2 regions of the Mesorhizobium sp. BHbdii genome follow, and region 2 is predicted to be linked to the other one. Evidence: predicted binding sites of a transcription regulator. Region 2 holds the regulator's gene; the other holds the start of a gene.
The links. Region 2 encodes PhoB, which activates phosphate uptake and scavenging genes when phosphate is short. Its sites were predicted from a motif close to TGTCATNNANCTGTCAT; they were not measured.
Positions count from the first base shown of each region.

Region 1: the regulator PhoB is predicted to act here: its motif matches at 2,110-2,126, upstream of ACWTU8_RS25750 (alkaline phosphatase D family protein).

Region 1 is NZ_JBSPKX010000005.1:452,768-456,375, forward strand. Features, by position in the region: gene ACWTU8_RS25745 (hypothetical protein) at 43-324, shown strand; gene ACWTU8_RS25750 (alkaline phosphatase D family protein) at 463-2,037, opposite strand; gene ACWTU8_RS25755 (MFS transporter) at 2,366-3,608, opposite strand, start outside.
Region 2 is NZ_JBSPKX010000005.1:183,805-187,412, reverse strand. Features, by position in the region: gene pstB (phosphate ABC transporter ATP-binding protein PstB) at 1-148, shown strand, start outside; gene phoU (phosphate signaling complex protein PhoU) at 187-894, shown strand; gene phoB (phosphate regulon transcriptional regulator PhoB) at 911-1,600, shown strand; gene ACWTU8_RS24365 (ROK family protein) at 1,777-3,024, opposite strand; gene xylF (D-xylose ABC transporter substrate-binding protein) at 3,253-3,608, shown strand, end outside.

The DNA.
Region 1 (3,608 bases), 270 kb from region 2:
AACCAAAGCGGAACCTTTCGCGGTCGGGACAGTTCAAATTTCATGAGCAATACGGGCACCAGATACCGGCCAATCCTCGCATGGACGGCCCTCGCCGTTCTCCTCGCGGCAGGCGCGGCACAGTCGGCCGCGACGTCGAAGGAAACGCGGCCTGTCCTGCCGTCCGACACACGAGCGGCGGAGCAGTTATTTGCCGATGCTCCCGATGGCGTCGACCCGGTGGTGACCGGGCCGGTTAGCGCCGCCTTTAAGGAGAGGCAGGCGGCCGCCAACTGCGACAGCGCTGTGTGGCCCCAAATTCCGACCGTTTGCTATCCGGACTGACAACCGCCGACGGCGGCTGTCATCCCAGGGCGCAGCAGATCTCCGGAAGAATGCAACGGCGCTGGATGAAGTCGTTCTAATCACTCCGTCCTGCCCCTCCGTCCACCGGTTCCCGCCCATTGCGACGCTTCGACGCCTTCACGCCGACTGCACCGGATCGAGCGTGACCTTGTAGAGCTCGTTGTCGTCGCGATCCATCAGCCGCACCGTCATCTGTTCAGTGGCGCCATCGATATCGACGAGGCCGAAGAACTGCAGGCCGGCCGAGGGTGGCAGGTTCTGTCCCTGCTCGGCGGTTGGCGCCTTGATGAATTTCAGCTCCGGGCCGAAGGTCATGTCGAAATCATTGGGTCCATAGGTGCCGGCGTGAAGCGGACCCGAAACGAACTCCCAGAACGGATTGAAGTCCTGAAACTGCGCCTTATCAGGATTGTAGTAGTGCGCCGCCGTGTAGTGCACGTCAGCTGTAAGCCAGACGGTGTTGGTGACGCCAGCATTCTTAATATAGCGAAGGAGGTCGGCAATCTCCAACTCGCGGCCTTTGGCCGGACCATTGTCGCCATTGCTGATGGCCTCGGCGCCGGCTTTCTTGGTGGCGTCGTTCCAGACGACGAGACCGAGCGGCATGTCGGCGGCGATGATTTTCCAGGTCGCGTTGGAGTTTGCCAGTTCGCGCTTCAGCCATTTCATCTGCTGTTCGCCGAGGATGCGCGATTGCGGCGTCACCGTATCCTGCATGCCAGGACCATTGGAGCCACGATAGGAACGCATGTCGAGGAAGAACACGTCGAGCAGCGGCCCGTAGGCGATCTTGCGATAGACGCGGCCCGGTTCCGACGGCTCGTAGCGGATCGTCGTCATCTCGTGGAAGGCGCGTGCCGCGCGTGCCGCCAGCACATGGATGTTTTTTTCCGAGTAGCGGTCGTCGGCGCTCAGGTCCTTCGAATCCGACCAGTTGTTCACCACCTCGTGGTCGTCCCACTGGTAAAAGGTCGGGCAGATGGCGTTGAGCCCCAACACGTTCCTGTCCATCATGTTGTATTTCCACTGACCCCGGTACTCGTCCAGCGTCTCGGCAACCTTGCGCTTTTCGTCGATTAGGACGTTGTTCTTCCACTTGCTGCCACCGGAAAGATCGACCTCGTCCTTCATCGGGCCGTCGGCATAGATGGTGTCGCCGGAATGCAGGAAGAAGTCGGGCGTATGCTTGCCGATCGTGGCATAGGTCTTCATGCCGGTGTCGTCGATGCCCCAGCCCTGGCCGGCGGTATCGCCCGACCAGGCGAAGCGAATGTCGCGCTTCGAGGCCGGCGCCGTGCGGAAGCGGCCGACGATCGGCTCGGAGACGGCGTTGATGTCGGCGAGATCGGCCGCGATCATGCGGTAGAAGATGTCCTGGTCGGAGGCGAGATCGGTGAGCAGCCGCTTTATCGTGTAATCGCTGGCCGGCGACGTATCGAGCGGCGCAAGACGGGCGGCGTTGGCGAAATTTTCCGTTGACGACACTTCGAACATCACGCGCGAAGGGCGGTCGGTGCGAGTCCACACCACGCCGCTGGTTGCGTCGACATCGCCCGACTGGATGCCATGGGTGAAGGCGGGCCGCTGACTGGCGCGCGAATAATAGGGAAGCGCGAGGCCCGATACGCCGACGAGGCCGGCGGCGCTCACGGACGTGACGAAGGCTCGCCGGGTCATCGAAATCTTGTTCATGGCTGTCTCCTGGATGGCGTTGAACGTCGCCGCCAAGGTCCAGCCTCAATGTTTCAGGTACATCTCGAAACGATGAAGGTTTCGTTACAACCAACAGACTGGCGAATCTCTCTCTTGAGGGTCTCTTGAGAGGGAGATGTCGCCAGAGGCGACAGAGGGTCGCCAGAGGCGACAGAGGGTCGCCAGAGGCGACAGAGGGGGGTCGTCTCGCGTGGAGCACCGACCACCTGCGTCTGCGATAAGGCGCCGAGCCTGGTCGGACCGACCCCTCTGGCCGCTTCGCGGCCATCTCCCCCCAAGGGGGAGATTAGCGCTCAGCCGTCACAACTCAAGCCGCCTGCGGTTCCGGCTCGAAGGCTGGACGGCTGGTGTTGATCAACAGCGAGATGCAGGCTGCGGCTATCGCCGTCATGCCGGCTATGAGGAAGGCAAGCTCGTAATTGCCTTGCAATTCACGCATAGTGCCGCCGAAGAAGGCGGCAGCCGCAGCGCCCACCTGATGGCCCGCGACGATCCAGCCGAAGACGATCGGCCCGCTGCGGTCGCCGAACGCCTCGTTCGACAGCCTGAGCGTCGGCGGCACGGTGGCGATCCAGTCCAACCCGTAGAGCACGGCGAAGATGATAAGACTGGTCGACGAGAAGCCGGAATAAGGCAGATAGATCAGCGACAGGCCGCGGATGCCATAATAGACGCCGAGCAGCTTGCGCGGGTCGAAGCGGTCGGTGAGCCAACCCGACAGCGTCGTGCCGATCAGATCGAAAATGCCCATCAGCGACAGCAGGCCGGCGGCTTGCACCTGACCGATACCCATGTCGCCGCAAAACGCGATCAGGTGCGTGCCGACCAGTCCGTTGGTGGTAAAGCCGCAGATGAAGAAGGTGGCGAACAGATACCAGAACACGCGGGTGCCGGCGGCACGGCGCAGCGTGCTGAGTGTGTGCGTGAGGAAATTGCCCTGCGAGGCCGGCGGAACCGGCGGCACGTCGTCGGCCTCAGCGCCGTAACGCACCATGCCGATCGAGGCTGGACGCTCAGGCACCAGCAGCCAGACCAGCGGCACGAGGCAGGCGGTGGCGACCGCAATGGCGATGGCGACAGGCTTCCAGCCGCCCGACTGGGCGAGCGCCGCGAGCAGCGGCAGGAACACCAGCAGGCCGGTGGCGGCGGAGGCCGACATCAGTCCCATCACCAGGCCGCGATTGGTCTTGAACCAGCGATTGACGATGGTGGCGCCGAGCACCGTGGCGACCGCGCCGGAACCGACGCCGGAGAATACGCCCCAGGTGAGAAGCAGGTGCCACGGCTCGGTCATCAACAGGCTGAGCGCCGTCGAGCCCGACATCAACACCAGCGACGCCAGCAGCGTACGGCGCAGTCCGATCCGTTCCATCAGTGCCGCGGCAAACGGCCCGGTCAGGCCGTAGAGGAAGATGCCGATGGCCGCGGCGAGCGAAACGACATCGCGCCGCCAGCCGAAACTCTCCTCCAGCGGCAGCATCATGACGGCCGGCGCCGACCGCAGGCCCGCCGCGATCAGGAGGCAGAGGAAAATGACGGCGACCACGACG
Region 2 (3,608 bases):
CCACTCGATGCAGCAGGCAGCGCGCGTGTCGCAACGCACGGCGATGTTCCATCTCGGCTACCTGGTCGAGGAGGGCGCAACCGACAAGATGTTCACCAATCCCGACGACAAGCGCACCCAGGACTACATCACCGGCCGGTTCGGCTGAGCGGTCCGGCAGCGAATTTCGAACACGAGGACAGGATCATGGGTGAACACACCGTCGCATCTTTCGACGAGGAACTGGAGCACATCGACAGGCTGATCCGCGACATGGACGAGCTCGCCGCCGCGATGGTCGCAGCCTCGATCCGCGCGTTGCTTGCGTCAGACAATGCGATGGCGCAGCGTGTCGTCTCGGACGACGCGATCATGGATGCGCGGCAGCGCGAACTCGACGATAGCGCGATCACGCTGATCGCCAAGCGGCAGCCGATGGCGCAAGATCTGCGCGCCGTGGTCGGCGCAATCCGCATGGCCGGTGATCTCGAGCGCATCGGCGATTTGGCCAAAAACATAGCCAAGCGGGTCAGCGCAGTCGGGCAGAGCGCCACGCCGCGTAATCTGTCGCACGGTATCGACGCGATGGCGGATCTCGTTCTTGTGCAGCTCCGCGGGGTGGTTGAGCACTATGTGTCGCGCAATGCCGGCGCTTTGAAAGAACTGCGCGCCGACGACCAGAAGATCGACGTGAAATACACCGCGGTTTTCCGCGAACTCCTGACCTACATGATGGAGGATCCGCGCAACATCACCGCCTGCACGCATCTTCTGTTTTGCGCCAAGAATCTCGAACGCATCGGCGATCATGTCACCAACATAGCCGAAAACGCCTACTTTGTCGTGACCGGGGAGCAATTGCCGGCGGATCGCCCGAAGCTCGACGAAACGACGATGTCGGCGCCGGCGACATGACAGGAGTGACCGGCCGATGATCGCGCCGCGCATCATGGTGGTGGAGGATGAAGAGCCGCTGGGCGTCCTCCTCCGCTACAATCTGGAATCCGAAGGCTATCAGGTCGAGGTGGTGACGCGCGGCGACGAGGCCGAAATCCGGCTGCAGGAAAATGTGCCCGATCTTCTGGTGCTCGACTGGATGGTGCCGGCGGTTTCGGGCATCGAGCTTTGCCGGCGCCTTCGGGTGCGTCCCGAAACCGAGCGGCTGCCGATCATCATGCTGACCGCGCGCGGCGAGGAGAGCGACCGGGTGCGCGGCCTTTCCACCGGGGCCGACGACTATCTGGTCAAGCCGTTCTCGACACCGGAATTCATGGCCAGGGTCAAGGCGCTGCTGCGCCGCGCCAAGCCGGAAGTACTGTCCAGCGTGCTGAAGGTCGGCGACATCATGCTCGATCGCGAATCGCACAGGGTCTATCGCAAGAAGAGCGAGATCCGGCTCGGGCCGACCGAATTCCGGCTGCTCGAATTCATGATGCGGCACCCGGGTCGGGTCTTCTCGCGCAGCCAGTTGCTCGACAATGTCTGGGGCGAGACGATCTACATCGACGAGCGCACGGTGGACGTCCATGTCGGCCGGTTGCGCAAGGCGGTCAACAATGGTCGCATGCCCGATGTCATCCGCACCATCCGCGGCGCGGGCTATGCCATCAGGGAAGACTAGGGATGTGCTGATATTCAGGTGGTGCCGGGCCTGCGAACGCCGGCTTCCTGCGCTTCCGGTGCTCACGTACCCAAAAGTACGCTCCGCTCCGTTCTCGGAACCCACCATTCTCGACTCGGCCTGACCTGAATCTCAACACACCCCAAGTCGCGATCCGGGGATCCCTGCCTTCGAGTTCAAGCCACGTTCTTTCCGACCGAACCGGCTCGTGCCTGGATGCTCGGCCCGAAGATCTCCTGGTCGACGAAGCTCAGCGCCCGCATGGCGCAGCCTTCTCGGATCAGCGGCAGTTCGTTCGGCTCGGTGTCGAAGGAAATCGAACCCGAATGCTCGCCGCCGGCGGTCTGGGCGATGGCCTCGCGCAGGGCCGGCTCGATCAGGTCGAAGGCGGCAGCGCTGGGACCGACCATGGCGACCGGCGCCGGATCGATCAGCGCGAACAGGCTGCCGAGCCCGAAGCCGAGCGCCTCGCCGGCCTTGCGGTAGGCTTCGCGCTCCGGTCCGTCCGTCTCGCGCGCCCGGGCCGCCAGTGCCCGCATCTCGGCGTCGCTGACATCGGCGACCGGCTCGGCGTTCTCGCTCAATTGCCTTGCGTTGCGCCAGATAGCGTAATTGCCGGCATAAGCCTCGACGCAACCGCGCCGCCCGCAGCGGCAAAGCGCGCCGCCCGGCCGATGAATCATGTGGCCGAATTCGCCGCCTGAGGAATGGGTGCCGGTGAACAGCTCGCCCTTCAGCACCAGCCCCATACCGATGCCATGCGAGAGCAGGATGGCGATGAAATCGTCGCGGTAGCGATCCGGGTCGCGCCAGCGCAGCGCCACGGCCATCATGTTGCAGTCGTTCTCCATGATGGCCGGGATGCCGAACTCGCGTTCCAGAATGTCGGCGAAGGCGATGTTCGTCTGCGGCGTGATCGGCGACCACAACATGGCGCGCGCATGGGAATCGGTAATACCCTGGATCGCCAGCGCGATGCGGGCGACGTTTTGGACGTCGAGGTCGGGGTCTTCGAGCCGGCGCCGGACGATGGCGACACATTCATCGATCAGCTCGTCGCGCGACATGGTCAGCGTGTCCAGCCGGCGCTGTTTCTCGGCGACCACTTGTCCGGCATAGTCGATGACAGCGACCGAAAGGGAATTCAGCGACAACACGACGGCCAATACCGCAGCGGCTTCCGGATTGAGGCTGAGGCCAACCTGCGGCCGGCCACGTTTCAGCGAAACGGTCTCACTCGCCTTGCTCTCGGCCAGGATGCCTTCGTGGATCAGGTCGGAAGAGATCGCCGATATGGTCGAATGGCTGAGGCCGGTGGTTGCGGCGATCTCGGTCCGTGACGGCTGCCCTGCGCGGCGTACGGCCGAAATAACCATCGCCCGGTTGCGCCGGCGCAAATCGTCATGGCGGATCCCAACCGACATTGTTTAGCGTCCTCCCTATTGCCGCGGCCGCTCATGAATCGGAAGCCGTCAGGCCGACAAACACTGGCAGAAGCAGAAGGACCTGTCATTGTTTATTCCGAGGCTCGAAAAAAAGCCGGCAGACACCAAAATCCATCAGAATTCATGTTGACAGTGCTTCGGCGTTGGATCCTTTGTGCAGGCCTTCGGGCCAGTTGGTCGCGCCGTACGCGGCGCAGGAGGAATATCATGAAGAGATTCACAGCCGCCATTCTGGCGGGGATCGCCATGTCGCTGACGCTCGCGTCGGTCGCACAGGCGAAGGACAAGGTCATTGGTGTTTCGTGGTCGAACTTCCAGGAAGAGCGCTGGAAGACTGACGAAGCCGCCATGAAGTCGGCGATCGAGGCCGCGGGCGACAAGTATATTTCCGCCGATGCACAGTCCAATCCCGGCAAGCAGCTGACCGACGTCGAAAGCCTGATCTCGCAGGGCGCCAACGCGCTGATCATCCTTGCGCAGGATGCCTCGGCCATCGGGCCGGCGGTGCAGAAGGCGCTGGACGAAGGCATTCCAGTCGTCGGCTATGACCGGCTGATCGAGAA